DNA from 4 places in the Marinobacter sp. SS8-8 genome. Region 1 is predicted to be linked to each of the others. Evidence: predicted binding sites of a transcription regulator. Region 1 holds the regulator's gene; each other region holds the start of a gene.

Region 1 (7,840 bases):
GCGGGTCTGCATCACAGCAGACTGAAGATCGGTCGTTACTACATCCAGGTTCGAGACCGCCTTGTGCATGTGTTCGTCTTCGCTTGCCGCACCGAGGCGCTGCAAACGGTTCCGAACCAGCACCAGTTCACCCACCATGTTCATGATGTCGTCCAGGCGCTTGGTGTCGACGCGCACGGTGGTTTCTGCGGCCGGGGCATGCTCCCTGGATGGCATGGCCGGTGCGGCGCCGCCTTTGGTGCCCGGTCTGTCAGCGGATTTCGGTTCTTCCTTCGGTTTTTCCGCCTTGGGTGGCTCGGCTTTTGGCCTCGCCTGTTTTTGCGGCGAAGCCGGCTGGCCGCTGACCGCAGGGCTTCCGCCCTTGCCGTGGAGATCGTCCAGCAGCTTCTCGAATTCATCGTCTGTGATCAGGTCATCGCTGCCGCCGGTTTCAGTCTTCGGGGACTGTTTTTCGTCTTTCCTGCCGGGAGTCCCAGCGGCAGGCGCACCCGCAAACTGACCCTTGCCATGCAGCTGGTCCAGAAGCGCCTCAAACTCATCATCGCTGATCTCGTCATCACCGGAACTCTCGTTGTTGCCGGCTCCGGCATCGGGGCTGGACAGCGATGAGGGTTCGCCGGATGGATCGTCATGCAATGCATCCAGCAACTTCTCGAATTCGTCGTCGGTGATATCGCCCCCGCCTTCTGTCGCGTCGTCTTCCGTCGTTTGTTCCTGCTGTGGGGTGGCGGCCGGGGCGGCGCTTCCGACCTCAGGCTGTGCCAGGGCGTCGAGCGCTGTGATCAATTCGTCGGGGGCGGGCGTCAGTTCTTCGTGGTTACGGACCTGCTCAAACATCGCGTTGACGTTATCGAGGGCCTCCAGAACCACATCCATCAGCTCTGAATCCACCTTGCGCTTGTGATTGCGCAGAATATCGAACACGTTCTCCGCGGAATGGCAGCAATTTACCAAAGCATCAAGCTGCAGGAAGCCTGCCCCGCCCTTGACAGTGTGGAAACCACGGAAGATGGCGTTGAGCAGATCACTGTCATCAGGATGTTGCTCAAGGTCTACCAACTGCTCTGACAGCTTTTCGAGTATTTCGCCGGCCTCTACCAGGAAGTCCTGCAAAATCTCGTCATCAGCATCAAACGCCATGCGTTACCCTCTTCATTCAGAAACCGAGACTGGACAACAGGTCATCCACATCGTCCTGTCCCGAGACTACATCTTCACGCTCATCGGCCTTGATCTGGGGCCCGACGCCCTTTTCCGCAGATTCTTCCGTTTCCTCAATCTGGTGCACGGTGCCCGTCAGTTGATCGACGTGACTGGCCATCACCACCAGGCAGAGCATCTGTTCCTCAACCTCTTTCACCAGTGTGGTGACTTTCTGGATGACCTGCCCGGTGAGATCCTGGAAATCCTGGGCCAGCAGTATTTCCGAGAGATTGTTGTACATGGTCTCCGCGTCCGCGGTCATGCCGGCAAAGAACTTGTCGATCCGGCCATACAACTGGCGAAATTCCGCCGGCTGCATTTCCCTGCGGCGCAAGCGTTGCCACTCGTCCCGCAAGGCTGCCGCCTCGTCTCTCAATGCATTGGCCACTGGCATGGTTGCCTCGACCAGGTCCATGGTCCGGTTGGCCGCCTCACCGGTCATGTGTACCACGTACTCGAGACGGTCAGAGGCATCTGTCATTTTTGACAGCACTTCCTGTTGTTCCGCGTTTCGGGGATCTATCTGAAAGTTCCGGATCGCTTCGTGCAGGCTTCGGGTCAGTCGCCCGACTTCGCGATACAGGCTTTGATCCCTGACTTCGCTGAGCTCATTGATCAGGGTCATGGCTTTGGCATATTCACCGGCATCAACGCTTTCAGCCAGTTCGGCTGCCTGACGCCGGAGCTTTTCCGTCACCTCTGGCTCAAGGCCCCGATGATTCTTTTTGCTATCGCTCATGAGAGCCATCCGATCTCTGGTTACTGGATTCTTTCAAAGATTTTTTCAATTTTTTCCTTGAGCACCGCAGCAGTAAACGGCTTGACAACATAGCCATTGACGCCTGCCTGGGCAGCGGCAACAATCTGGTCCCGCTTGGCCTCTGCGGTCACCATCAGCACCGGCAGGGTTTTCAGGTTCTCGTCAGCCCTCACGGCCTTGAGCAGATCGAAACCGGACATGCCCGGCATATTCCAGTCAGTTACCAGAAAATCATATTTCCCGCTTTTGAGCATCGGCAGCGCCGTGTTGCCGTCATCGGCTTCATCGGTATTGGTGAAACCAAGATCACGTAGCAGGTTCTTGATAATCCGTCGCATTGTGGAAAAATCATCCACAATGAGAATTTTCATGTTCTTGTCCAATGGGACCTCCAGTTAGTAACACCCGGAATTCGTTTGACCTTTCGAGTCTAGCAGGCCGCTGTTTCAACCGCTTATTGTCTGATCTTTGCTTCGGTTGTAAAGCATCGGTTACCAAAAACTACAGTCTGCCCCGCCGCGGACACACAAAACAGTGATCAGTTGCCCGTATCCTGGCGCCAGTCCGATAAACGCCCCCGAAGTCGCAAGGCCGCCTGGCTGTGAATCTGGCTGACCCGGCTTTCACTGACGCCGAGCACCGCACCGATTTCCTTGAGGTTCAGCTCGTCCTGGTAATACAGGCTCAACACCAGTTTTTCCCGCTCCGGCAGTTCCTCTATAGCCTCGGCGAGACTGCGGCGGAACGCGTCGGACGAGAGCCCTTCGAGCGGATTATCCCGTGGCTCTGTCTGTTCTATCGGCAGTTCGCCGGATTCATTGAGCTCATCGAGACTAAAAAGCCGGCCGCTGTTGGAGTCAGAGAGGTAGGTATGGTACTCGGCCAGCCCCATGCCCAGTTCTTCAGCCACTTCCAGATCCTGGGCCTCCCGGCCGAGACGATCTTCAACGGCCTTGATAGCCTGGGAAATACGACGGGCATTGCGGTGCACGGAACGGGGAACCCAGTCGCCCTTGCGGATCTCATCCACCATGGCGCCACGAATCCGGATGCCCGCGTAGGTCTCGAAGGTTGCACCCCTGGTGGCGCTGTAGCGTTGAGCCGCCTCGAGCAGGCCGATCATTCCGGCCTGCATCAGGTCATCAAGCTGCACAGAGGCTGGTAGCCGGGCCATCAGATGAAGGGCAATTTTCTTGACCAGGGGCGCGTGCTCCTCAACGAGCTGGGAAGGCTTCTGCGCGCCTGACTGGTTATAGATTCCGAGGTTTTTCGCCAATGTCATGTATCCGGTTTTTTGTTTGACTGGATCTGATTCAGACTTCGACGAGCCGCTCCACAAAGAATTCCAGGTGCCCGCGGGGAGAGGAAGGCAGCGGCCAGTTGTCAACTTTTTCCGCCAGCGCCTTGATCGCCAGGGAGGCTTTTGCCCTGGGATAGGCATCCAGCACTGCCCGCTGCCGCTGAACCGCTTTTTTCACGGCTTCATCGTAAGGCACCATACCGACATATTGTAGTGCCACATCCAGGAAGCGCTCGGTGACCCGGGTCAGTTTTTCAAACAGGTGCCGGCCTTCCTGCTCATTTCTCACCTGATTGGCAAGAATGCGGAAACGGTTGGTGCCGTAATCACGGTTCATAAGTTTGATCAGGGCATAACAGTCGGTGATGGAGGTGGGCTCGTCGCACACCACCAGGAGCAGCTCCTGGGAGGCTCTCAGAAAGCTCACCACCGATTCGGAAATGCCCGCGGCGGTGTCTACGATCAGAACATCGATCTGGTCACCGAGTTCGCTGAACGCGTTGATCAGCCCGGCATGCTCCATGGGGCTGAGCTGGGTCATTCGCTGGGTACCGGAGGACGCCGGTACAATCTTGATGCCACCGGGGCCATCGACCAGAACGTCCTTGAGATCACAGTCACCCGCCAGCACATCCTGAAGGTTCCGGTTGGCGGTAATGCCGAGCAGTACATCGATATTGGCCAGCCCGAGGTCGGCATCAAGAAGCACGACCCTCCGGCCTTTCTGGGCCAGGGCAATCCCGAGGTTAACCGACACGTTACTCTTGCCGACTCCACCTTTTCCGCCGGAAACTGCAATCACCTGTACCGGTTGCGCTTTGCTCATACTGTTTTTTGTCTCTCGCCACGTTTAGCCAGGTGCTGTCTTTTCGGACACTCTCTGCCGGTCTGCCCGGTATCACTGTCCGGTCCCAGGCGCGCTCTGTCAGGCCCCTTCTGCGACCGCCTGCTGTTTCTGGAGGATTTTAAGCCGCTCCACGGCCAGCCGCACCAGCGGAACCGCTTCTGCGTGGTGCAGGTCTTCGGGAATCTTCTGCCCGTCTGTGTAATAGGCTACCGACAGGCCGGTTTCCATCACAAAGCCGAGAGACTCGCCAAGTGTCAGGGCCTCGTCGACCTTGGTCATCACGCAGCCCGCAAGATTTGCCATCTTATAGCAATGCCAGACGGATTTCATGATGCGCGGCTGACTGGTGGCCGAAACGACCAGGTGCGTCTTTATATTGTGATGGCTGCGCGCCAGTTCCGCCAGTTGTTCCTGGTAGCCTTTGTCCGCACTGGTCAGGCCGGCAGTATCAATCAGTACCAGATGGCGGCCTGACAACTCGTCCAGGATATCATCCAGGCTGTGGCTCTCGTCGACGACCCGCACTGGAACGTTCAGAATGCGACCGAAGACAAACAACTGCTCATGCGCCGCTACCCGATAACGGTCAGTGGTGACCAGGGCCACAGAATCGGCACCATGGCTGAGCACATACCGCGCCGCGAGCTTGCCAATGGTGGTGGTTTTACCCGAGCCAGTTGGCCCCACCAGGGCAAAGACGCCGCCCTGATCCAGCCATTCCAGGCGGGAAGTCCGTACGCCGGTGCACAACATTTTAAGGGATTGCTTCCAGCCATCCTCCAGGCGCCCGGCCTTGTGGCGGCGGGAAATTGACCCCGCCAGATCGCTACCGAGACCGAACTCCTGAAGCCGCTCGGCCAGTCTCTGCTGAACCGCACTGGTTGCCGGCACCTCAGGCTCCGGCTTACGGCCCTGCATCAGGTTCTTCAGGGAACGGATCTCCGCGCGCATCTGGGCCAGCTCATCGGAATAACCTTGCCGTGGCGCTTGCACCAACGGCTCAGGCTCATCAAAGCCGGCACCCAACGATTCCTGCACCGCAGAAAACGACGTACCTGCATAGCCGGCCCCCTGGGCGGCCCGCTTTTCCCGAACCTCGCGGATTCGCTCCCGGGACCGGCCGAGCTCGTCCTCAAGACGACGCTGCTGGTCCGCCTGCATCTCTGCCAGGCGGGAGCCGTTGGTGGCCTCCTGCGCCTGGTCGCCCAGTCGCTGGCGCGCCATGTTTTCGTCATAGTCCAGCGCCGTCACAATTTCGATGCCACCGTCAACCCGGCGGTTGGAAAGGATTACGGCGTCCGGCCCCATCTGTTCGCTGACCTGCTTGAGTGCCTCTGCCATGGTCCTGGCAAAAAACCGTTTTACTTTCATAATGCCTCTTCCTCCACCGGCAACGCCGTGCCGGCGCTGTCCGCTCTGTCATCCGCGCCGTTACTGGCCAACGGACGCCACGATTGTGATCTGTTTGTTATCCGGGATTTCCTGGTACGAGAGCACATGCAGGCGCTCTACCCCGTAGCTGGCAAATTTCGCCAGCACCGGGCGCAGAGGCCCGGAGACCAGCAGAATGGCCGGCTTTCCCAGCATTTCCTGGCGCTGGACGCTCTCCTTAAGGGAGCGCTGGAGCTTTTCAACCATGTTCGGCTCCAGAACCAGGCCGATGTCTTCCTGTCCGCCGGATTGTTGACTCTGCTGAACAGACTTCAGCAATAACTGTTCCAGATCCGGGTCCAGGGTGATTACCGGTATCTCCGATTCGTTGCCGCAAATGCTCTGGACGATCATCCTGCGCAGGGACTGGCGGGCGGCCGTGGTCAGCAGCTTCGGATCCTGGTTCTTGGGGTGCACGTTCACGATGGCCTCGGCGATAGACCGCATATCCCGAACCGGAACCTCCTCCTTCAGGAGGTTCTGCAGCACTTTCAGCAACAAGCTGATGGAAACAGTCGTGGGTACCAGCTCTTCGGCGAGCTTGGGCGAAATCTTTTCCAACTGGTCCAGCCACTTCTGGACTTCTTCGTGCCCCAGCAATTCGTGGGCATGCTTCTGTAGCACCTGATTCAGGTGGGTAGCCACGACCGTGCTGGCGTCCACAACCGTATAGCCGAGGGTCTGGGCCTGATCCTTCTTGTCCGGCTCGATCCAGCTGGCATCCAGGCCAAACGCCGGATCCTTGCCTTCAATCCCTTCCACTTTTCCGAATACCTGCCCGGGATCAATGGCAAGCTCCCGGTCCGGGTGAATTTCCGCCTCGGCAATGGTCACACCCATCAGCGTGATGCGGTAGACGTTGGGCATCAGATCGAGATTGTCGCGAATGTGAACCGAGGGCATCAGAAAGCCCAGATCCTGGGACAGCTTTTTACGCACACCCTTGATGCGGCTGAGCAGTTGGCCACCCTGGGACTTGTCCACCAGCGGAATAAGCCGATACCCCACCTCCAGGCCCACGATGTCCACAGTGGCCACATCGTCCCAGCCCAGCTCTTTGGTTTCACCCGGCGCCGGCAGTTGACGGCCCTGGTCGGAACCGGCGTCACCGCCCGGCGGAAGATCGCGGCCAGCCGGACGAGGCGCACCCCCGGCCCGCCCCGGATATACGCCTTCGTCTTCTACCGTCTGGCGCTGATGTTTCCAGATATACCAGGCGGCACCCGCGGCCAGGGCACCCAGGCCCAGGAAGGCTACGTGGGGCATGCCCGGAATCAGGCCAAGGATGATCAGGATGGCGGCGGCAATTGACAGTGCCTTGGGCGCACTGAACATCTGCTGAAGGATCTGCCCACCCATATCCTGGCTGGAAGTAACCCGGGTAACCATGATGGCGGCAGAGGTAGACAGCAGCAGCGACGGGATCTGCGCCACTAGGCCGTCACCGATGGTCAGCAGCGCATACCGCTCCATGGCCAGGCCAAAATCCAGGCCGTGCTGGAGCATGCCAATGGCGACCCCGCCAATTATGTTAATCGCAAGAATCAGCAGGCCGGCAATGGCGTCGCCTTTCACAAACTTGGAGGCACCGTCCATGGAACCATAGAAATCAGCCTCCTGGGCGATCTCCGCCCGGCGATGCTTGGCCTCCTCCTGATTGATCAGACCGGCGTTCAGGTCAGCATCAATCGCCATCTGTTTGCCAGGCATGGCATCCAGCGTAAAGCGGGCGCTCACCTCGGACACCCGTCCGGCGCCCTTGGTCACCACCAGGAAGTTGATGATCATCAGGATCGCAAACACCACCAGACCAACGGCATAGTTACCGCCAATCAATACCGCGCCAAAGGATTCAATAACCTTACCGGCGGCATCCCCCCCCTCGTGGCCGTTCAACAGCACGATCCGGGTAGACGCCACGTTCAAGGCCAGGCGCAACAGAGTCGCCACAAGCAGCACGGTCGGGAAAGACGCAAACTCCATGGGCCGGAGGGCGTAGACACACACCAGCAGGATGACGATCGACAGGGTGATATTAAAGGTAAAGAACACGTCCAGCAGGAAGGCGGGCATGGGTAGAATCATCATGCCCAGCAACCCCATCAACATGACGGGCACGCCCAGATTGCCCCGCGTCAGGGTTTTGACGTTATTAAGGACCAAAGCTCTGTCCATACCGGAAACTTCTCCGTTTAACTGCGCCTGCAAGCGGTATAAGGTCGGGATTCTGACGCCGGGGCGTCGTTCGTGAGGGTTACCGCAAGATCCGTACCACGGCCGGGGGAATTTCACGCTAAGC
Region 2 (7,840 bases), on a different contig from region 1:
CGCAGCCCGCAACCCCTGTTGGATTACCCGCCCCAGTCCTGCAGGGCCACAGAACCATACTTCTTCGCCTGCAGTCGAGGGCCCACCGGTAGACAGCTTCTCTGCCGAAAGCGACTCACCCTTGCTGCTGTCATGAATCTGGAGATTAATGCCGGGAAAGTCCTGGCAAAGCTGCTGTAATCGCGCCACCATGGGGTCCTGGCCGGCATTTCGGGTGCAGTAGTGAAGGTCCGCCTCTGGCACCGTGGTCTTGTTCGTGCCAAGGGCCTCAAGCCACGCCAGGAACGGAGTCACACCGATGCCGCCGGCAATCCAGATCTGGTGGGACTTGCGGTTTCTTCGGTTGAAGTCGAAGCAGCCATAGGGGCCTTCAATCTTCACCGTTTGCCCTACCCTGATTTTGTGGCTGAGATCGCGCGTGAAGTCCCCGAGAGATTTAATGAGGAATGTGACTGTGCCATTTTCCTGGTCAGCACTGGCAATGGTGAACGGGTGGGCACCTTCCATTGTGTTAAAGGTCACCAACGCAAACTGTCCCGCACGGTGACCCCGCCATGCCGGACCCAGATCGCAGGTAACCTCGGTGACATACCGGGCCGGAGTTTTAACCCCGGTGACCGTGCCCCGGACCTGGCGACGACGGCCAACTCTGCCAGCCAGGGAAAGCCCGCTGGCGATGCTGCCTGACAAAAGCAGGACGGCCATCAGCATGCCAACCGGTTGCTGCCACCACTGAAGCGGTGTGAGCCACGCAGCATGGAAGGCAAGCAGCAGGTAAAGCGCGGGCATAACCCGGTGCAGATAACGCCAGTATTTGTAGGGGAACTTTCGCCACAGGGTAATCAGCAACATGGCGAACAATAGGTAAATGGCGAACTCGCCGACGTCTTCAGCGACATCACGCATGGCGTCTATAAACCCGGAATAATCCGGGTCGTGCAGCTTGCCAGCTTCGCCAAAAATCGACTCTATTACGTCATCCCCCATTTCAATCAGCCAGTGGGCGGCGGCGAATACCACCGCCAGAATGCCAGCCCATTTATGGCTGCGATAGATTTGGTCCAGTCCGCCTAGCGGTCGTTCCAGCCAGACCGGGCGCAGCGCCAGCATCATGGCCAGTGACATCAATGCAATGGATAACAACCCGCTGAGCAGCAGACTCTGGTCATAGACCGCCCAAGAGGATGCGGCACCCGGGGCCGCAGGCAGGTTCCAGGCCCAGAGACCGAAAACCAGCGCAATGAAAGGTAAAATTATCCGGATCATGACATCTCCTCCGATCGACACCTGGAATAGTTGGAATAAGGCTATCGTCCAAACCTGACAGCCAGCTGAAGGTCGATGGAGGGCGATTCATAACGTCCGGAGCCATTCAGGCTGCTGTCAGGTCCTGGCTGTAGTATCTTTCTCACTGGGTGGGATTAGAGGTGAACTATGCGGGTACTGTTGGTTGAGGATACTGCAGGGCTTGGCGAGGCCGTGCGGGATCAGATCGCGGATGACGGCCACGCAGTGGATTGGGTGCAAACCCTGGCCTTTGCCGAAGCCAGTGTTCAGACCACGGCTTACGACCTGATTCTGCTCGACCTGATGCTGCCGGACGGCCATGGCTTCGGTTTCCTGAGGGAGCTAAGGGCAACGGGAAACACGACTCCCGTAATCATCCTTACTGCCAGGGATCAGGTGTCTGACCGGATTGAAGGGTTGAACGCCGGCGCCGATGACTATCTGGTAAAACCCTTTGATCTTTCCGAGCTGTCGGCCCGCGTGGCCGCGGTAGCCCGTCGTTACCGGGGTAATCCGAGCCCACGGATACGGGTGGGTCATCTGGAGGTGGATCTTGGTGATCACCGCATCAGTCGCGACGGCAAACCGGTGGAGCTTACCGCTCGGGAGTGGGCGCTGTTCGAGGGCTTCATCCAGCGACCCGGAATGTTATTGTCGCGATCACAGCTGGAGGATCGCCTTTACGCCTTCGGGGCAGAAATCGAAAGCAACACCATCGAGGTTTATGTCAGCCGTTTGCGTAAAAAACTGGGGCGGGACGCCATTATAACGGTCAGGGGGATGGGCTACCGCCTGGAAACACATGACCAATAGAGCCAGCTTACAGAAAAACCTGGCCATCGGCCTCACACTCGGCGTCACCCTTCTCTGGCTGTTCGGCGTTGCCGCTTCCGGACTCGTGGCACAGCACGAAATGAACGAGGTTTTCGACAGTGCCCTGGAGGAAACGGCCCAACGCATTCTGCCGCTGGCCGTTACCGACATCCTGAACCGGGAAACTGGCACCGGAAGCCAACGGGCCCCTGCCCTGAAAGACCATGACGAATACCTCACTTACCTGGTCAGAGACAGGCAAGGCAACCTCCTGCTCCAATCCCACGATGCCGATTCCCGGGTTTTTGGCACATTACCCGGGGAAGGGTTTTCAAACACGTCAACACACCGGATCTACGGAGCATCTGCCGTCAGTGACACCATCTACATTGAGGTGGCTGAACCCCTGGCTCACCGGCGTGAAGCAGCATTGGAGGCGGGTCTGGCATTGCTGTTGCCTCTGATGTTGCTGATTCCGGTCAGCCTGCTGGGTGTCTGGTGGATTGTCCGGCTTTCCCTGCGCAAGGTGGTCGAATTTCAGCAATCGATAGAATCCCGTGGCGCTGGAGATCTGTCCCCCGTTGCGGGGGATCGATTGCCAAAAGAATTTGAGCCGATCGCCGTTGCCGTCAACCGGTTGCTGGAACGGTTACACCGCGCTCTTGAGGCAGAACGGAGTTTTACGGCCAACAGCGCCCATGAATTGCGAACACCACTGGCAACGGCACTGGCCAAAGTACAGCGACTGAAAACCCAGGTACAGAGTCATCAACTGAAGAATAATGTTGCCGAGATTGAGGAAGCTCTGCGGAGCCTCTCGATGCTGTCCGGAAAACTGCTCGAACTGGCGAAAGCCGAAGGAGGGGGCGCAATAGCAGAAAATCAGCACAACCTTGTGCCAATACTGGAAATGATTGTCAGTGATTTTGAGGGGCAGATGCCGGGGAGAATTATCCTCGACCTGCCCGGCAATGAAGTGAACTCCTTGCTGGATCCCGATGCCTTTGCCATCCTCGTCCGTAACCTGATTGAGAATGCCCTCAGGCATGGCGCCCATAAACAGCCTGTGGAGGTCAGCATGGCAAGCGACGGTACGCTGAGGGTATGTAATGATGGAAACATCGTACCCCCGGAACAGCTCGCCCTCTTACGGAACCGGTTTGCACGCTCAAAAACGGATGCTGCCGGTTCCGGCCTGGGCCTGGCCATTGCGGATGCTATTGCCACGGGTGCGGGTCTGATATTGTATTTGCGTTCGCCGGCAACAGGACGCCAGGACGGTTTTGAAGCGGAGCTTAATGTAGCAGGCGCCCGGTAAGTTCGCAGTATTGGCAGCGTGGGCCGATCTCATTACGCCTTGGACTGGGTTATTCCCAGCTGCCTGTTGACTGCATCCCGAATCTCCCGGTAACGACCAGGGTTATTGAACAATGCGAAAAGGCAAGTGACTCTTTTTCAGGATCGGAAATGCACCGCCGCCAGCGCCTTCAAACCGCACATCCGACTTGTACCGGCTTGCAACTCCGCTGCTTTTTGTTTCGACAAGCCAGGTTCCGGACGGGCCTACGATGTACACGCTTTACATGGGTGTCGTATTGGATTTCCCGCCCAGGTGGTTGACGGCATACTCGGCCACTTGCTCCGTCAGGACGCCAAAATTAACATCCGTCCCCGTTTCAATAACGACGGAGGCAGGTGAACTTTGTTGACTAAATTGTCACGTTCCACTCCAGATAATCTCTGTTTGGTCGTTAACTGAGGTATCGGCATTTTCGAAGAGGTTGTACAGTGACTTCCACCCTTGTTGAACCCATTGAGCGTCGCCTCGGCGTGCGCGGCAAGCTGCTGATTGCACCGGTGTTTATCCTGCTGCTGTTTGCGCTCGTCACTTTTTACAGTGTTCGCGAATTCCGGAGCCTGGATGATCGAATGGGCACTGTCGCCAGAGACCTTGCTCCCGAGACGGCGGTTGCAACGGGTGTTCTCATCAACCTTTACCGGTTGAGACTTTGGGTTTTCGACTATTACGCCACGGGTAACGAGGAAATCCTGTCCCGTCTCAAGCATCTGGAGTCTGAATTTTTCAACGACCTGGCAAATGCTCAGGCAAATATCCAGGCACCGGAACGCATCCGCCTGGTCAGGGAAATCGAGCAGGCCACCTCCCGGTACGTTGGTTTCTTCGAAGAGGAATTGGTCCCCGCCAAACAGCAAGTCCAGCGAATTGTTGCCGAAGAACTGGACCAGTATGGCCCTGCTGCTTCCAAAGCATTGCGCAGGGCTATGGACGGCATCACCAACCGGGAACCGGGCAGCCCACTCCGGGTCACGCTTGAGCAGCTGATCCACGACACACTCCTGATGAGAATGGCAACCCAGCGATATTTTTCGGATGGCACTGAAACCTCCGAGAAAGCACTGGGTTACGCCATGGAGGATGTATCGGATGCGCTTTCCTTTCTCGATATGGATGCCGTGCCCGGTTTCATACGCCAATACCTCGATACGGCCATTGAGGCACTGGAGAAATATCAGGCCTCGGTGAACAGTCTTTTGCTTCATCAAGGCGCCATGAACCGAACCAAAACAGAACAACTCGATGTTCTGGGCCCGGAAATTACGCAACTGGCGAGGGAGCTCGAACAAAAGGTTTTCGTTGCGATGGAGGCCGTGGCGGACGAGGCGGAATCAAAAACCGACACTGCTCTGCGCTTCATTATGGCCGCCTTCGCAACCTCTGTCGTGCTGGGGCTGGTGGTTGCCTACCTCCTTAGTCGGATGATGGCCGTGAGTGTGAAACGTGCCCGCGCAGAAATCCTCGGATACCTGGAAGACATTGGCAACAATCGTGGCAATGTCTCAACCCGACTCACCAAAGGACGCCCGGATGAAATCGGGGACTTCATATCAGCCGTCAATTCGTTTCTCGAAACCCTTGAGGACATAATCTCAAGGATTGCCACCGCATCCCGGGGCTTGACCAGCGAATCCGAGTCCCTGTCCGACATTACAGACAGGACGACAAAAAACTCCGAGCAGCAGAGAGACCAGATTACCCAGGTATCGGCGGCGATGCAGGAAATGGTTTCCACCTCCGATGAGATTGCCTCAAACACCAACGACACGGACGAATCTGCCCGGCAGGCCGCACGGCTGGCCGATTCGGGACAGGCAACCGTGACCAATGCAATCCAGTCAGTAACCCGGCTTGCGGAACAGGTGCAGGAAGGTTCCCTGCGTATTCAGCGCCTGGAACAGGAATCCGGTGAAATCGGTGGTGTCCTCGAAGTGATACAGAGCATCGCCGGGCAAACCAACCTCCTGGCCCTGAACGCGGCCATTGAAGCGGCCCGGGCGGGTGAAGCCGGCCGGGGATTCGCTGTGGTTGCGGATGAAGTCCGGGGGCTCGCCAAGCGGGTTCAGGATTCAACGGTTGATATTGAGCGGATTGTTTCGAACCTCCAGAGTGGCGCCGCGGGGGCCGTAGTTGATATGAGCAAGGCCAGACAGATGGCGGAGGAAGCCAGCGACGAGGCTGGCAGGTCCGGCGAAGCGCTGTCGGACATTCTGGCGGCAGTGAACCGGATTGTGGACATGACCACACAGATTGCGAGTGCCACCGAACAACAACGGGCGACCGCCGCGGAAATGACCCGGAATGTCGAGGCCAGCAGTGGCGCCATCGACGAACTGACTGGAGACATTTCTCACGTAAACGATTCCAGCAAGGCGCTTGCAGGCATGGCCGAAGAAATGGACAGCCTTGTTCGCCGGTTCCAGGTCAACTAATTACTCCGGTTGTTAACTGCGTCATAGGCGGCCCCGGTTATTGCTGATACTTTCAGGGCTCACGTTACGAAATGTAAACGTATACGGGCAGCCCGGAGGGATTCCGCCATGAAACGCTCACGCCATTGCCAGTTTCCTGGTTTTCGCACTCAGGCCGTTGTCCTGTTAACGGCGGCCACGGGCTTCAGTGTTGCCCATGCGGCGAACCCGGTGAATGTTATTTTTTCAGCAGAAAATGCCCTTTACGGCGCCGGCTATGACATCGGGCGTGCGGACGGCTGGTATGACAACAAGTTGCGGGCCGCTGTTCGGAACTATCAGGACAAAACCGGCCTTCCCACCAACGGTGACTTGGATTCGCAAACCCTGAAGGCGTTGGGTATACACACCACCGCCAAGACAACAGTCAACAGCAATGCTGTCGCCAGCCGTGAAGACGCTATGGCTGCACTGGGCTTATCGGAACTCAACCTGCGGCCACGGCCTCAAGCTGTGGTGAAAATGGTGCCGCGAAGGGAGGCAAAGCCCGAACCATCTGCACAATTGGTCTCAGCCCCCCAGGAAACGGGAACGGAAGAACCTCCTGCCACCGCTGAGGCGCCTGCAAGTAAGCCACCAGAACCTATCGACGATTCTGATGACAAAATCTTTGATAGTCATTTAGTTAAAAAGGCAACCTCAACTCCTTCTGAAGTTCCATTATCGGCCCCCACGGCCATTTTGGCAGTCGTATCCGAGTCGGCCAGTAAAACTGCGCCAGCCCCCGAACCCGAGACCAAAGTCGTCGACTCCGTACCACCAGCAAATAAAAAACCTGTAACGGCTGTTGCAGTGGTTGCCGTGGAGGCAGACGATTCACCAGCACAGCAACTGCCAGCAGAGCCAACAGGTACAGCCTCCCTTGAGCCTGAAATCGAGCCTGAAATCGACGTTACAGTCGCAGAACAGACTGCCGGCACTGACAACCCTGCTGCAACGAATCAGCCTGCGAAGGAGCCCCGGCGTAGCACCGGGGGCGGATTCTTCCGTGCGTTGTTTGATTTCTTCTTTGGCTGGCTGGTGTGAACGTCAGCCCTGCGCCCGGACACTGAGTTCCGAAAACGCTGAACTGATGATTTTCTCGCCAGCTCAGAAGGTTAGCGGTGCAATTGCCGGTCAGTTCTTCCGGATCAGAATTTCCAGAAAGGCGTGCTCAGTTTCTGTTCAATCAGTTCGGGTGAAAACCCGACATCGTTCAGCAACCGGCGATCCCTTGTCATAACCAGGTGGACGAAGTTGCAACAAGGGCTCTGAGCGCTTTCTCGTTAAATTCCGGTTACACATTCATTACGTTTTCATGATGCCTTGTCGTTTGAAAGCAACGCCTGGTAAAGATTATCTTTAAGCTGTGCACGCTTCTGTTTCATGCGATGCAGTTTGTCGTCACCAATGGGCGAACCCCTCTTTTCCAACCCCTCTATTTCCTGATCCAGCTCCGCGTATTCCCGGAATTTTTCATCGAACCTCGGATCGTTGCTCTTGAGTTCATCAATAAGGTCGCTGTACTGGGGAAATTCTTTGTGAAGCTCATGGCTGGAAATGCCCATCGTCTTGTCCTCCTCTTCTGTGCAGAGTTATGCATCGTGTCGATCAAAGGTGATCACCTTCAGCATAGACGAGCCTGCCAGTTTCTGGGCTTCTTTGACAAATCGCTAATTACCCACGAAGTTGCATGGGTATAGCATGGACGAACGTTAAACCAGTTATGTTTCGGGACACTCGCGAATGACCTTTGCACGAATTACCGGCACCGGCTCTTACCTGCCAGACAATATCGTTACCAATAAAGACCTTGAGAAAATGGTCGACACCACAGACCAGTGGATTCGCGAGCGCACAGGAATCGAACAACGACATATTGCCATTGAGGGGCAGACCACGGTCGACCTGGCCGAGCAAGCTGCGAGGAACG
Region 3 (7,840 bases), on a different contig from region 1:
TCAGACCTGCGGAGCTGGGACAGACTTTCCAAAAATCTCGAAGGCCAGGGACGGCCTGAGAGAAGCGCACATGGATGTGCTCGTAGCGGTTTTTGGAAAGCCTGTCCCAGCTCCGCAAGCCACCCAACACGCAGGCTGGTGAAGAACAGGGGTTCGCCGCATCACCGGCGACCATGTATAATCGGGCGTCTCAATTTTCCCTTGTGAATCAACCAACGGTCACTGCAGAACCCCATGGAAAAAACCTACCAGCCAGAAAATATCGAGCACCAGTGGTACGAAAACTGGGAATCCAAAGGGTACTTCCGCCCCAGCGGTGAAGGCCAGTCCTACAGCATCGCCATCCCGCCCCCCAACGTCACCGGCAGCCTGCACATGGGCCACGCGTTCCAGCACACCATCATGGACACCCTCACCCGCTTCAGGCGCATGCAGGGCCGCAACGCATTATGGACCGTTGGCACCGACCATGCCGGCATCGCCACCCAGATGGTGGTTGAACGCAAGCTGGCCGCCGAGGAAGACAAAACCCGCCACGACCTGGGACGGGAAGAATTCATCAAGCGCATCTGGAACTGGAAAGAACATTCCGGCGGTACCATCACCCGCCAGATCCGCCGCCTCGGCAACTCCGTGGACTGGGACAACGAACGCTTCACCATGGACGACGGCTTTTACAAGGCCGTGCAGGAAGTGTTTATCCGCCTGTACGACGAAGGCCTGGTGTACCGTGGCAAGCGCCTGGTCAACTGGGACCCGAAACTGCACACCGCCATCTCCGACCTGGAAGTGGAAAACAAGGAAGAGAAGGGCTTTTTCTGGCACCTGCGTTACCCGCTGGCTGACGGCGCGCAGACACAGGATGGCAAGGATTACCTGGTGGTCGCCACTACCCGGCCGGAAACCATGCTCGGCGACACCGCCGTTGCCGTGCATCCGGAAGACGAGCGCTACCAGCACCTGATTGGCAAGCACGTGATGCTGCCGCTGGTGAACCGCCGCATTCCCATCGTGGCCGACCATCACGCCGATCCGGAAAAGGGCTCCGGCTGCGTGAAGATCACCCCGGCCCACGACTTCAACGACTATGCCGTAGGCAAGCGCAACAACCTGCCGATGATTAACGTCATGACCCAGGATGCCAACATCCGGGACGTAGCCGAAGTGTTCAACGCCGACGGTACCGAAAACACCGAACTCGACGGCACCCTGCCGAGCACTTACGCCGGGTTGACCCGCGAAGCGGCCCGCAGGCAGGTCGTCGCCGATATGGAAGCCGGGGGATGGGTTGAGAACATCGAAGATCACATTCTCAGCGTTCCCAGGGGCGACCGCTCCGGCCTGATCATCGAGCCCATGCTCACCGACCAGTGGTTTGCCGATGCCAAGACCCTGGCCAAGCCCGCCATCGAAGCGGTGGAAGATGGCCGCATCCAGTTCGTACCCAAGCAGTACGAGAACATGTACTTTGCCTGGATGCGGGACATCCAGGACTGGTGCATATCCCGCCAGCTGTGGTGGGGCCACCGGATCCCGGCCTGGTACGATACCGAAGGCAACATCTATGTTGGCCGGAACGAAGAGGAAGTCCGCCAGAAGCACAACCTTGCCGCTGACGTTGAACTGAATCAGGACGATGATGTGCTCGACACCTGGTTCAGCTCTGCCCTGTGGACCTTTGGCACCCTGGGCTGGCCGGAAATCACCGAACGCCTGAAGACCTTCCACCCGACGGACGTTCTGGTGACCGGTTTCGACATCATCTTCTTCTGGGTTGCCCGGATGATCATGATGACCATGCACTTCATGAAGAACGAGGATGGCACCCCCCAGGTGCCCTTCCACACCGTGTATGTCACCGGCCTGATCCGGGACGAGCACGGCGACAAGATGTCCAAGTCCAAGGGCAATGTGATCGACCCTCTGGACATGATCGACGGCATCAGCCTGGATGACCTGCTGGAAAAGCGCACTGGCAATCTGATGCAGCCCAAGCTGGCCGAGAAGATCGGCAAACGCACCCAGAAGGAGTTCCCGGAAGGCATCGCCGCCCATGGCACCGATGCCCTGCGCTTCACCCTCGCAGCCATGGCCACCACCGGCCGTGACATCAACTGGGACATGAAGCGCCTGGAAGGCTACCGCAACTTCTGCAACAAGCTCTGGAATGCCGCCCGCTACGTGCTGATGAACACCGAGGGCGAGGACTGCGGTGTGAACGACGAACGGGTGCAACTGTCCCTGGCCGACCGCTGGATTGTCAGCGAGCTGCAACGCTGCGAGCAGGATGTCATCCGGCACCTGGACCAGTACCGCTTCGACCTGGCGGCCTACGCGCTGTACGAATTCATCTGGAACGAATACTGCGACTGGTATCTGGAACTGTCCAAACCGGTACTCACTGACCAAAGCGCCAGTGCCGAAGCCAAGCGTGGCACCCGCCGCACCCTGGTTCGTGTACTGGAGGCCGTCCTGCGCCTGGCGCACCCGATGATGCCTTTCATCACCGAGGAAATCTGGCAGCGCATTGCGCCCCTGGCCGGTAAAACCGGCGACAGCATCATGCTGCAGGCCTATCCACAGCCTGACGAGAGCAAGCAGGATGCTGCAGTCACTACGGACATTGAATGGCTGAAAGGCGTTATTGTGGCCGTGCGGAACATCCGGGGTGAGATGAACATTTCCCCGGCGAAAAAGATTCCGGTACTGCTGCGCGGCAAAGACGCCGAAGATCAGCGTCGCATGAACGATAACCGCCAGTTCCTGAGTTCCCTTGCCAAGCTGGAGAGCCTGGACTGGTTTGAGGGTGACAAAGCTCCGATGTCCGCCACCCAGCTGGTGGGGGACATGGAAGTACTGGTCCCCATGGCCGGTCTGATCGACAAGGATGCGGAGCTCAAGCGCCTGGACAAGGAGCTGGAACGCCTGCAGAAAGAGATCGGCCGCCTGGAAGGCAAACTGGGGAACGAGAAGTTTACCGCCAAGGCCCCGGCCGAAGTGGTTGAGAAGGAGCAGGAGAAGCTGCGGGATGCCCAGAGCAGCCAGGCCCGCCTGAGCCAGCAAAGGGCCGACATCGAGGCCATGTAACCGGCATGATCGGTATTCTCGGTGCAGGTTCGCTGGGCAGGTTATGGGCCGCTTCCCTGCCTGCAGGCAAGGTAGCGTTCATTGCCAGGCCCGGTGAATCACCCGGTGCAGATCTCGTCTACCGATTCCGGCCCTTCGACGGGCCGGAATCAACCATCCGGATTCCCTTTCTCAGGGCCAGTGACGAGCCCGAATTGCTCCTGGTCACAACCAAGGCTGGCGACACCGTTGACGCCATTGCCGGGATAATCGACCGAATCCCCCAGAGTGCCCCGATCATGCTTTTCCAGAACGGCCTCGGCAGCCAGCAAGCCGTAGCGGCCCAATGGCCGGACCGCCCCATCCTGGCGGCCAGCACCACCGAAGGTGCCAACCGGCCGGAGCCGGATCTGCTGGTCCACGCTGGCAGCGGTGATACCTGGGTGGGGGCGATGACAGAGTCCGCCAGACCCTCTGTCGGCAGAGCCGTCGCCTTTTTGCAAGGCACTGGTCTGGCCATTCATCCGGAACCGGACATCCTGCAGCGTCTCTGGCAGAAACTCATTATCAATGCCGGCATCAACCCCTATACCGCCATCCTGGACTGCCCCAACGGTAAGATCCTTGCCGCTTCTTTCTACCAAGACACCATTGACAGCCTGTGTCGGGAATTGTCGGTGCTGATGGCAGCCGCCGGCCAGGGCAAGGAGACGCCCGACTCACTCCGCCAGCGCATCGAACGGGTTGCCCGCAGCACCGCTGGCAACACCTCATCCATGCGCGCCGACGTTCTGCTGGGTCGGCGAACCGAGATAGACTTTATCAATGGTTACCTGACGCGATTGGGAAAAGATCTGGGTATCAAGACACCGGTGAACCAAATGCTGACCGAACGGGTACAGCAACTGTCGTCACGCTAACAGGCGCAGACCGATAAGCAATCGCCTTTTATCAGCTCAAACGTCGTACCGGTCAGACCTTGAAGGCCTCCACCAGCCGCTGAAGCGAGGCTGTCAGCAGCGACATTTCCCTTGAGGAACCGAGCGTCTCCTCGGCATTGGCGGCAGTCCGCTGGCCCAACTCGCCGATCTGCTCGACGTTCGAGTTCACGTTCTTGGCAACGGCGGACTGCTCTTCAGCCGCCTGTGCGATCTGGTGGCTCATATCCACGATCACCGAGATACCCTTGGCAATCCTGTCCAGAGCTTCCGTGACCTCACCAGACTTCCGCACCGTCGCCTCAGTCACGTCCCGGCTGTTGGTCATGGCGGAAACTGCATCCTTCACACCGCTCTGAAGCCGTGAAATCATGCCCTCGATCTCTTCGGTGGATTTGTGAGTACGCTGGGAAAGAGAGCGGACCTCATCGGCAACCACTGCAAAGCCACGCCCCTGCTCACCGGCTCTCGCAGCCTCGATGGCGGCGTTCAGGGCCAACAGGTTGGTCTGCTCTGCAATCGCCTTGATCTCGACCAGTACCTGGCTGATGTTGTCGCTGTCCTTGCTGACACGATTGATCACTTCTACGGCACCGGATATTTCGGCTGCCAGCTTGTTGATGGTTTCAACCGTGTCAGCAACCACGCCACGCCCGGTTTCGGTATCCCGCTCGGCGTTACCGGCACTGTCGGCAACCCTGTGAGCACTTTCGGTGACCTCGTTCACGGCTTCAACCATCTGGTTCATGGCTTCATTGATCTGGCTGCTTTCTTCCATCTGACGAGCCACCGCCTCGCTGTTGGCCGCCGCGGTATCATTTACCTTGGTTGCCTGTTGGCCCACATCGGCCGTGGTCCGGCTGACAGAACGGATCAGTTCGGCAATCCGGTCCGTCATGTTGTTGAATTCCGTGGTCAGCTCGCCCAGCTCGTCACGGTTTCTCAGCCTTATGTGAGTGGTCATATCGCCGGCGGCGACGCCCCTAGCGGCCTCGCTGAAGCGGTTGATGGCGTTACGAACCGACATGAAGAAACCGATGTAGAGGTAAACAACCACCAGCAGAATGGCAACGAGGGTGATGATGATCAGGCGACGCTGATTCACCTCACTATCGAGCCGTGATCGCAGGTTGGCATTCACCACCTCAAATGCGGCGGCTTTTACCTGATCGTAATGAGCCAACTGCGCTGACATCAACTCATCGTATTCCTGCCAGGGCATTTCCAGGCGCATGGGTGTAATGACATTCCGGTCCAACTGGTCCCGAACAATGGCCGGGCTTTCGTCAACCCTGCGAATTGCCCCACCCGACTTCTCCACCAGGGCGGGCGAGGATTCCGTGACAACAGACAGGGCCGGAGTCAGGAGCGAGCTGCGATTGGTCAACTGGTCATAGATTTCATTCAGGGTTTCACTCAGGGCATAGCCTACCTGCCCATCGACCAGCGCAAAAATACCGTAGGATTTTGCCCGTCCGATAACCGAGCGGGCCGCCGGAAGTGAATCACGAACCAGGCCAAGGATCAGCAGGTTTTCCCGTGAAGCCCCGTACCCGAGGCCGGAAATCTCAATGGTCGCAGGCAACAGGGCCTGGGCCTTCTGAACAAACTCCTGATAATACTTGAATTGCGGATCAAAACTGCCCAGGTAGTTATCATCGGCGCGCAAAGCCTGCCAGTCCTGCCGGAGCGCTTCAACCTGTCCGCTCCAGGAGCCGGAAGCGTCAAAGGAACGCACCTCTGCAGTCAGCGCCTCCAACCTCGCCTCAACTTCACTGGCCGCTTCCTCTGATGCGGCCATAATGGCCCCGTCATCCTTGATCACGGCCGGAGAACGATAATCCCTGTAATCCATTGCCGCATCGACCAGCCGGTCAACCTGCTCCAGTTGCTCAAGCCCCTCGACACCGCGGGTCATGGCCTGAACCGAGCGGTTAAGCTCGGAGATAACCAGCCAGGACAGTCCACTGATCGGTAACAGGAACAGGATGCTGATGAGGCTGAATTTGTAGACCATCGGCAGCCGGTTCATAAGGGCAATGGCGGGACTAATGAGTTGCTTCACGATGGTCCTCTCGCTGGATCTTTAACAACTGAAGATACATTCTTTTCTTATATTGTCGCCTAAAGTCTTAGAAACTTGAGCATTATTTGTTGTTAAACTGTAACATTTTTAAAATTCCGATCAGGTCAGACAACACCAGAAATCACCAGCAAGGCAAGAGTGCAGATCCATACCAGCATACTTCTGTTCAGCAAATCCCTTACTGCGCTCAGGCTTCGCCCTCCGAAAGCTGTCCACTCATCCGGATGAATCCGCGAAAAGCGGGCCGGATCCAGTGCATACCCAGTTAACGACCCATTGGCGGAAATCATTAGGACCTCACCAACTTTTCTCGTTACGCCGGCAAGGGTCTGGCCGGCTTCGTGCAACCAGCCGGCAAGGTCTCCGGCAATTCCGAATGTCAGTGACAACAGCCTGGCTGGAATCCAGCCCGCCCATTCCGACAGTCTTTCGAATCTGGGGCGAGCCGGCGCCTGGGGCCACTGATCGGCGAGCGCAACCAGCCCCCGGACCAGGACTGCCACGCCGATTCCCCCGACTGCGTACCAGAAAGCCACCAGGAAGAAACGCTGGAATACCGATACCATCAGCGCCCTGGACAGGGAAAGATGCATTGCCTCCGGCGACAATGCAGCGCCCCGTTCATCTGCCGGCAAATAATCCTTCACATAATGCCATGCCGACTGCATGTCTCCCCGTTGCCATGCTTCTGCATAGGGCTGGAGCACCTGCCGCCAGCCGGGTGTTCCCATAATGACCACCAGAACCAGGAACTCCAGCGGGTAAGCCGCCATCCGCCAGCCAGAGGCCGCCAGCAGGTACTCGGCCACCCCCAGCAACAAGGCCGGAAGCAGAACCAGCACCAATCCGGATACAATTTCCGCTTCGTGGCCCGTCCTGGCACGACTGCCCTGATGAAACCACCAGCGCCAGACTTCATCACCGGAAAGCCGGTTCAGGGAATCCAGGCGCCTGCGCACCATGTAGGCCAGAAGAAAAACGATCAGCACCATCTCAGACGCTCTCCCTCGCTGCGCGTATTTGTTTAAGGGCTTCCCGGAAATGCTGCCAGTCAAATGCCGGTCCAGGGTCGCTTTTCCGGCCCGGGGCAATATCGCTATGGCCGACAATGCGACTGGCAATGATGTCGGGCCAGGCCAGCATGATGAGATCGGCGGCACGTGCCAACTGATGATATTGCCCGGAGGTATAAGGAACGTCATCGGTGCCCTCCAGCTCAATCCCGATGGAGAAGTCGTTGCATTCTTCCTGCCCCTGAAAACTCGATCTGCCCGCATGCCAGGCGCGATCAAGCAGGCTGACAAACTGGACAACGTCTCCATCACGACGAATCAGCAGGTGAGCCGAGACCTGAATGCCTTCAATGGTCCGGAAATAGGGATGGGCCGAATGATCAAGACAATTACAGAAGAAGTCTTCAATTTCCGGGCCGCCGAAACGCCCAGGAGGAAGGCTTATATTGTGCACAACCAGCAGGGAAATGGCAGCGCCATCAGGGCGAGGCCCGAAGTTTGGCGAGGGGCGCCAGCGGGCGAAGGGAATCTTCCCGGTTTCACGGAGCGCATTCCGGTCGGAACCGGAATCGGAAAGGTTCGCGGGCAAAATGTCTGAATCGGGCAAAATAATTCCAAAAGTTTCAGAGAATTACACTCCCTGATTGAATCACAAACCTGGCCCGGTTGCTACGAATCAATCTCTGCGGCTGTTCCTCAGGTTGTCGATAATTGACTCCAGTGCCCGATCAAAGATC
Region 4 (7,840 bases), on a different contig from region 1:
CAATTAATGCAAGTGATGCTGGCGTTAGCGCCGTTGCATCTAACACTCAAACTATCAGCGTTGGCTCCGCAAATGCTGTAAGTTTTGGTGCCGATGAGGCAGGAGACACCGCAACCTATGCTCTGGCGATTAACGGTGAGAACGTGTTTTCTCAAGATCTTACCTTCGCCAGCCAAACAATTTCCGCAACGGACATTCAAAATGCGGTAAACGCAAAATCAGATACAACAGGAGTTACTGCTTCGTTCAATGCCACCACCAACGAATTGACTTTTACCAACGCATCCGGTGGCAATATTGAGCTGAAAGAAACAGTAAGCGGGGTTGCTGATGGCGGTACAGGAACGGCTGACCCTCTGGATTCCATTCTGACGACTGGTGGTGCGGCGACAGTAACCGCTGGCGATAATACTGCCACTTTCAGGGGTGACATTACGCTGCAATCCAATGAGCTGGTTAATATAACTGCCGGGGCCGCTGTTGTTGGATTCGATGCTACATCTCAGAATATTCTGAATGTCGATACTACCAAGTCAGTGGCGACTGTCGATATCTCAACCGTAGCTGGTGCCAATGAAGCCATATTGGCTATTGACGCCGCTCTTGACAGCATCAATAGTTCAAGGGCTAAGCTGGGTGCGGTCCAAAATCGGTTTGAGTCCACTATTTCTAACATTGCATCCACCGCGGAAAACCTCAGTGCCGCTAACAGCCGCATCCTGGACGCAGACTTTGCCGCTGAAACTGCGAAGCTGTCCAAGTCCCAGGTATTGCAACAGGCCGGCATCTCCGTCCTGGCCCAGGCCAACGCCCGTCCGCAGCAGGTTCTGTCCCTCCTGCAGTAAGGGGCTAGCGGTAACAGCCGGAACCTTCGGGTTCCGGCTTAACGCCGTTTGAGGATAGCGAGGTAAAGCTATGAATGACGTTAACCTGAACAGCCCGGATCTGAAGCTGGTTCGTACCAGTGAGCAAGCACCGGCTCGGGCAATTTCGTCATCTCAGTCCGAAGGCAGGAATGCCTCCGACCTTGCTGGTTCGTCTGCCGCGGTCAACCAGACTCAGAATTCCCAGGTAACTTCAGAGGCGTCAAAAGCTGAGAAGCTGCAGGCTCGGAACGAAGCTACACGGGAGCAACTGGATGATGCGGTTAGTCAACTGAACGATTTTGTTCAGAATGTGCAGCGGGATTTGCAGTTTGAGGTGGATAATGAACTTGGTCAGACGATCGTGAAGGTCGTTGATCAGTCGACCAAAGAAGTCATTCGCCAGATTCCGGATGAACTAGCATTGAGGTTGGCAGAAAACTTGCAGCAGGATGAGCCGCTGACGTTGTTTAACATCAAAGTGTGAGGGTATGCCGCTTTTACTTTGATGAGAATGACGGTATTTCAGCACCGCCTTACCTTCTAGGGTTTGGCGGTGTTTTCGTTTTGGGTGCGAGTTTGAAAATGGGGTCAGAAGAAGGCTTTCTTCTGACCCCGGGCCACTCCCGATTGTTACGCGGTGTTACAAATCGGCGTGAGAAAAAGGCAAAGTTTTGCCGCCTTTTGCCGATAAACTGATCAGAATCGGGTTTTGCCCCCCTTGAGGAGGTATGAGCATGGCAAACATATCATCGTTGGGTCTTGGTTCAGGCGTTCTGAACTCGGATCTGGTAGATCAGCTGGTGCAGGCAGAGCGCGCGCCTACTGAAAACCGGCTGACTCAAAAGACAGAACAGACCCAGGCTCTCATTTCCGCCTATGGAAAGCTGCGCAGCGCCGTTACCGAATTGCGGTTGCCCATGCGCCAGCTCAGTGCCCCGGACAACCTCAAGGCCTTTTCCGCCAGTTCCTCCAATGAAGACATCGCGGTATCCGTGGACAGCACCAGGGCCAGCCGGGGCACCTACAGCGTGGCGGTGACCAGCCTCGCCGGTGCGCAGGCGCTGGCTTCCCGCGATGTGTTTGCCGACCGCGATGCAACCAGCGTCGGGCAGGGGGCGATGACTCTGAATGTTGGCGACAAAACCACGAACCTCACCATTGATAGCAGCAACGACACGCTTCAGGGGCTGGCGAATGCCATCAATGATGCCGACGCCGGCGTGTCGGCGGGTGTGATTGATACCGGCAACGGTTTCCAACTGGTTCTTTCCGCGGATGAGACTGGTACCGCCAATGCCGTCAGTATTTCTGTATTGGGTGACACGGTTGGAACCGATACCGATAACCTGGGGTTGTCGCGCTTTGCCTTCAATACCGGAATGGATGCGGATTCCGGTCTGCGCGAAACCATTGCTGCTTCAGATGCGGTTATGGAAATCAACGGTGTGGAAGTTACCCGTTCCACCAATAGCTTTGAGAACGTGATTGATGGGCTGACGTTTGATATTGCCGCCACAGGCTCTTCCATTATCAAGGTTCAGCAGGATTTTGGTGCGGTTGCGGATCGGGTTCAGGGCTTTGTCGACAAATTCAACAGCCTCCAGTCCACGATCGATAGTCTTGCCGGTTTTAATTCCGAGGCGGGCGTGGGCAGTTTGTTGACGGGCGACAGCACCGTACGGTCGATTCAGAACCAATTGCGCCAGGTGCTGACCCGCGTTGTGCCGGGTCTGGAAAATTCCAGCGTTCGCAGTCTGGCGGATGTGGGCATTACCACCAACTTTGAGACCGGCGGTCTGGAGTTTGACCGGGCGAAGTTTGAAGAGCAGCTCAAGAATAATCCGGATGATGTTACCGCTTTGTTTGCGGAGCGGGGGCGCACGACAGACGGCCAGGTTGAGTTTGTGCGCAGTGGTCTTGATACTGCCCCGGGTAAATACGGCATCAACATTACCCAGGCGGCAACGCAGGGTTCTCTTGTCGCCGGTAGCGCGCTTGCAGATGGCATTGCGATTGATGGAGCGAACGATGAACTCTCGTTTCAAGTCAATGGTGAGACGTCCGTTAGTCTGCTGTTGACTCAGCAAACCTACGCCTCTGCTCAGGATTTGGTGGATGAGATTCAGTCCCAGCTGAATAGCAATAATGCCCTGAATGCGGCAGGCACGTCCGTACAGGTTGAGCTTGATGCGAGCGGCAATCTGAACTTCAGGTCTGCGAAATACGGGAGCGAGTCTTCGGTATCCCTCACTTCGGCGGAAAATCCGGCCACTTTCGGCCTGGATTCTGTTTCGACTTCTTTGGGCGTCGACGTGGCTGGCACTATTGACGGCCGAACTGCCGAAGGCGATGGGCAGGTCCTGTTCCTTGGGAGCGGTAACGGCGGTGCTTCCGGCCTGCAGGTCCGTATACTTGGGGATCAGACCGGAAATCGAGGTTCGATCACGTTTGTTGAGGGTGTTGCCGAACGCACCGTGGATCTGGTGACCAGCTTTGTGGGCGCCGACGGCGTGATCGAATCGCGTACCGAAGGCCTGAATCGGGAACTTGAGCAGATTCAGCAGAACCAGACCCGCCTGGAAGAACGAATCGCAGCTTATCGTGAGCGCTTGGTCAGCCAGTTCACTGCTGCTGACTCCCTGATTTCCCGGCTCAGCAGCACCCAGGATTACGTAAGCCAGCAACTTGCCGCGCTTGCACCCCAAAACAACCGGAACAACAACTGACCGGTCCGGTCCGGTTGGCGAACAGAGAGGTCTAGCATGAACGGTTTACAGGCATACCAGCGGGTAAACACCCAAACCAGCATCACCGATGCGGATCCTCACAAGCTTATCCAGCTGCTTTATAACGGGGCTCTGGAACGCATCAACATGGCGAAGGCCCGCATGCAGGCGAAGGATTATGAAGGCAAGGGTAAGCTGATCACCAAGGCTATCGAAATCATTGGCGGTCTTCGCAGCTTCCTGGACTTTGAAAAAGGTGGCGATCTGGCGGTTCGGCTGGAAGGGCTCTACGACTATATGGAGCGCACGCTGTTCGAGGCGAATGCCAAAAACGATGTCGCCAAGCTGGATGAAGTCGCCGATTTGCTTCGTGCCATCAAGGAGGGCTGGGATGGGATTCGGGAAGAGGCTGTTGGGCAGCAGCAGGCTGTTTGAGGCGACGAATCCGCTGCTCTGAACATGGGTCATGAAGAGGGGGTCAGATGAAAACTTCATCTGACCCATGTTCACCTGATCCTTGGTTTGCGTTATCCCCCGGCCCAATAGCCATTCCCGCTGCAGTTCCGTACAATGTGCGCCTTATTTCGATCAAGAAATTGAGGTATACCCCGGGGTGAGGCTAAATTGGGGTCAGATGAAGTTTTCATCTGACCCCGCCTTCACTCTCACTCTGGGTTCATCCTCCGTTTCCATCCATTCTGTTCAGTCTGGAGCAAGGGCATGTCTGATATCAAAAAGGTGGTGCTGGCCTATTCCGGTGGCCTGGATACTTCCGTCATCGTTCGGTGGTTGCAGGATACCTATAACTGTGAGGTGGTGACCTTCACCGCCGACATCGGCCAGGGCGAGGAAGTGGAACCGGCACGCGCCAAGGCCGAGGCGTTGGGCGTGAAGGAAATCTACATCGAGGATCTGCGCGAGGCGTTTGTGCGCGATTACGTGTTCCCGATGTTCCGCGCGAACACCATCTACGAGGGTGAGTACCTGTTGGGTACATCCATTGCCCGCCCGCTGATTGCAAAGCGTCTGATCGACATCGCCAATGAAACGGGTGCAGATGCCATCTCTCACGGCGCTACCGGTAAGGGTAACGATCAGGTTCGTTTTGAGTTGGGCGCCTATGCGCTCAAGCCCGGTGTAAAGGTGATTGCGCCCTGGCGGGAGTGGGATCTGAACTCCCGCGAGAAGTTGCTCCAGTACTGTGACGAGCGCAATATTCCGGTGGAGAAGAAGAAGGGCAAGAGCCCTTACTCCATGGATGCCAACCTGCTGCACATCTCCTACGAAGGCATCAATCTGGAAGACCCCTGGGCGGAAGCCGAGGAAGATATGTGGCGCTGGAGCGTTTCTCCGGAAACGGCACCAGACACGCCGACTTACGTTGAGCTGACCTATGAGAAGGGCGACATTGTTGCCATCGACGGCCAGGAGATGAAGGCGCATGAAGTGCTGGAAACCCTGAACAAGGTTGCCGGCGCGAACGGTATTGGTCGCCTGGATATCGTCGAGAACCGCTACGTGGGCATGAAGTCCCGTGGCTGCTATGAAACCCCGGGTGGCACCATCATGCTGCGCGCCCACCGCGCCATTGAGTCCATCACCCTGGACCGCGAAGTCGCACATCTGAAAGACAGCATCATGCCGCGCTACGCCGAGGTGATCTACAACGGTTACTGGTGGTCGCCGGAGCGTGAGGCGCTGCAGGCGCTGATCGACCAGACCCAGAGCTATGTGAACGGCACGGTTCGACTGAAGCTCTACAAGGGCAATGTCGATGTGGTTGGCCGTAAGTCTGAGGATTCCCTGTTTGACGAGAAGATCGCCACCTTCGAGGAAGATCAGGGTGCGTACAATCAGAAGGATGCGGAAGGCTTTATCAAGCTGAATGCTCTGCGGCTTCGGATTGCGGCTGGCAAGGGTCGCAAGCTTTAGGGCGTGAAATTGGGGTCAGATGAAAATGGGGTCAGAAGAAAAGTTCTTCTGACCCCATTTTCATCTGACCCCGTTTTCAGCGATCCCCGGGGTCAGGCCCCTGATTCCCCGACTTGGTTCCCGCGAAATTCTCCGGGCGTCTTCCCCGTTACCGCCTTGAACTTCCGGTGAAACGACGTGGTTTCACTGTATCCCAGCCTTAGTGCGATATCCGGAATGGCCAGCTCGCTGTTGCGGAGATAGTCTTCGGCCATTTTTTGCCGCACTTCATCCAGCAGTTTCTGATAGGAAACGCCTTCCTGGCTAAGTTTCCTCTGCAGGGTTCGGCTGGTCATACCCAGGTCTTCTGCCACCATGTCCTGTCGTGTAATGCCGTGCATCAGTTGCTGCTGGATGCTGTGGCGCACTTTTGATCTCAGGTCGCTGTCAGTGTCCAGGGAGGCCAGTTGGCTCAGAGCATGGGCTTCCAGGGTTTTTCGGAGCAGGGGGTCTGGCTGCCGCAGACGGGTTTCCAGCAGAGCCTTTTTGAGGGTAATGCTGTCTTCATCGGCAGAAAAAGTGACTTGACACTGCCATCTTTCCTGATAAGCCTGTTCGAGTTCCGGGCCGGGAGAGGTGCGACGGAGTTGTATGGAGCTGGGTGACGCCTCGTGATCGTCCGCCAGCCAGCGAGCGTAGTTCACCCAGGAGGCAAATACGTTATCTACCAGCTGTGGCCGGACTACGGGATCAGTGTAGTTGCAGTTCCAGCTTAGCTTGATGTCGTCCCCTTTCATGGCAAGGCTGGTGGTGCCCATGTCCCCGACCAGTTTCTCAAAGGGCGCAATCCTTGCCACCGCCTCGCCCAGGGTGGCGCAGCTCATGGTGATGTAGCCCAGGACGCTGTAGGAACCAGGCTGTACAAAATCGCCAGTTTCCAGCCCGAGGATCGGGTTACCGGAGTGTTCGCACAGCAGGTGAATGAAATCCTGAAACTGCTCACCGTTAATGCGGCCGTCGTCCGTGTCCAGAAGATTTGGGTCCAGGCCGGCTTTGGCGAACAGTTTGTTGATATCAACGCCGGCAGATTCAGCAGCACGAGCATACTGGCGCAGGGCGGCGACGGAGGCAGTTCCAAGGGTTTTCATGGTTACAGCGCTGTTTTTGGAGTCTTATAGCTGGAGTATAACGGAACTGGTGCCGAAGCGTCTGGAAGGAAAAATAAAAAGGCCAGCTAAAAAGCTGGCCCAAAAAACAAGGAAAGAACGAAAGTGCCTGAAAAATTCGTTGATCCGGTGGATCTCACTCCCCATATGGCGGCGGAGGTACTGCGCGGCCCCTCCGCCATGGGGGATACTGCTTGAATCCACAATTTCAGAATAAGCCGCCCGCCTCGACCTGTCTGTTTGTGAAGTGTGTATCAGTGTTACTGACTGTGAAGGCGGGGTCAGATGAAAATGGGGTCAGATGAACTTTTCATCTGACCCCATTTTCATCTGACCCCAAGTTCGCTATGCCGTCGCTCCGATCTCCGGTGCTGTTTCGGTAAACCGCCGTGTATCATACGCATCCACCAGCCCCTGCACCGCGGCCCGCTCCATATCCTGTATCGAGGGCGTGCCATTCTGGGCGTCGGCCTTGCAAAGCACCATGCCTGCTTCCACGGAGGTATACCCGGCAGTGGTTTTCAGGGCCTTGTGGTTAATTCCATCGAACACGCGCCGGAAGGCGGTGGTGGTACAGTGGTCGCTGTTGGGGAAGTAGGCAATGATGGCGAACTGGTTGTCGCCCACGCGGCAAAGGGCGTCGATGGGGCGAATCAAGGTGCTCAGCCTGCGGGCAATGCCGATGGCCAGCTCGCTCATGACCGTGGGCGGGTGCTTGCGTTTCAGCTCCTGCCAGTTCCGGATGCCGCAAAGTACGTAAGCGGAACAGCCGCCCCGGGATTCGGCGTGGCGCAGCATTTTATTCAGTCGCTCGCGACCGTATTTGGTGTTGCAGAGGCCGGTTTCCAGGTCGATGATGTTGCTGGATTCCAGTTCCCGGTTGTTCTCAATCAGCAGCGAATTGGCCCGGAGCAGGGTATTCTGCCGGTCTGCCATGCGGTCCGCCGCAAAGATGCGGGGGATGAGTTGCTTGGTCATGTCGGACTTGTAGATGAAGTCATCCACGCCCCGGTCAAAGGCTTTCGAGAGTGCTTCCACACTTTCCCGGGCGGTGAGCAGGATCACATAAGTGTAGTGGTTGTTTTGCTCGTCCTGCTGGCGGACCTGGTCTGTCAGTTCCAGACCATCCATTTCCGGCATCAGCCAGTCGGCGATGAGCACGCTCACGGGT

Evidence for each region. Region 1 encodes FliA, which starts transcription of late flagellar genes. Its sites were predicted from a motif close to CTAAAGTTTNNNNNNNNNNNGCCGNTAA; they were not measured.
Region 2: the regulator FliA is predicted to act here: its motif matches at 3,810-3,837, upstream of QPL96_RS08750 (methyl-accepting chemotaxis protein).
Region 3: the regulator FliA is predicted to act here: its motif matches at 6,122-6,149, upstream of QPL96_RS10970 (methyl-accepting chemotaxis protein).
Region 4: the regulator FliA is predicted to act here: its motif matches at 1,530-1,557, upstream of fliD (flagellar filament capping protein FliD).

Annotation. Positions count from the first base shown of each region.
Region 1 is NZ_JASSVN010000023.1:36,679-44,518, reverse strand. It holds gene QPL96_RS17420 (chemotaxis protein CheA) at 1-1,140, opposite strand, end outside; gene QPL96_RS17415 (protein phosphatase CheZ) at 1,157-1,942, opposite strand; gene cheY (chemotaxis response regulator CheY) at 1,963-2,346, opposite strand; gene QPL96_RS17405 (RNA polymerase sigma factor FliA) at 2,502-3,245, opposite strand; gene QPL96_RS17400 (MinD/ParA family protein) at 3,277-4,089, opposite strand; gene flhF (flagellar biosynthesis protein FlhF) at 4,189-5,481, opposite strand; gene flhA (flagellar biosynthesis protein FlhA) at 5,542-7,716, opposite strand.
Region 2 is NZ_JASSVN010000006.1:190,877-198,716, reverse strand. It holds gene QPL96_RS08765 (ferric reductase-like transmembrane domain-containing protein) at 1-1,266, opposite strand, end outside; gene QPL96_RS08760 (response regulator transcription factor) at 1,435-2,100, shown strand; gene QPL96_RS08755 (ATP-binding protein) at 2,090-3,418, shown strand; gene QPL96_RS08750 (methyl-accepting chemotaxis protein) at 3,889-5,889, shown strand; gene QPL96_RS08745 (peptidoglycan-binding domain-containing protein) at 5,998-6,954, shown strand; gene QPL96_RS08740 (YdcH family protein) at 7,224-7,475, opposite strand; gene QPL96_RS08735 (beta-ketoacyl-ACP synthase III) at 7,654-7,840, shown strand, end outside.
Region 3 is NZ_JASSVN010000009.1:97,069-104,908, forward strand. It holds gene QPL96_RS10960 (valine--tRNA ligase) at 235-3,087, shown strand; gene QPL96_RS10965 (ketopantoate reductase family protein) at 3,093-3,986, shown strand; gene QPL96_RS10970 (methyl-accepting chemotaxis protein) at 4,039-6,069, opposite strand; gene QPL96_RS10975 (histidine kinase) at 6,195-7,082, opposite strand; gene ampD (1,6-anhydro-N-acetylmuramyl-L-alanine amidase AmpD) at 7,084-7,710, opposite strand; gene QPL96_RS10985 (DUF1631 domain-containing protein) at 7,780-7,840, opposite strand, start outside.
Region 4 is NZ_JASSVN010000002.1:133,872-141,711, reverse strand. It holds gene QPL96_RS02610 (flagellin) at 1-845, shown strand, start outside; gene QPL96_RS02605 (flagellar protein FlaG) at 916-1,350, shown strand; gene fliD (flagellar filament capping protein FliD) at 1,601-3,592, shown strand; gene fliS (flagellar export chaperone FliS) at 3,629-4,027, shown strand; gene QPL96_RS02590 (argininosuccinate synthase) at 4,313-5,524, shown strand; gene QPL96_RS02585 (AraC family transcriptional regulator) at 5,617-6,651, opposite strand; gene QPL96_RS02580 (response regulator) at 7,015-7,840, opposite strand, start outside.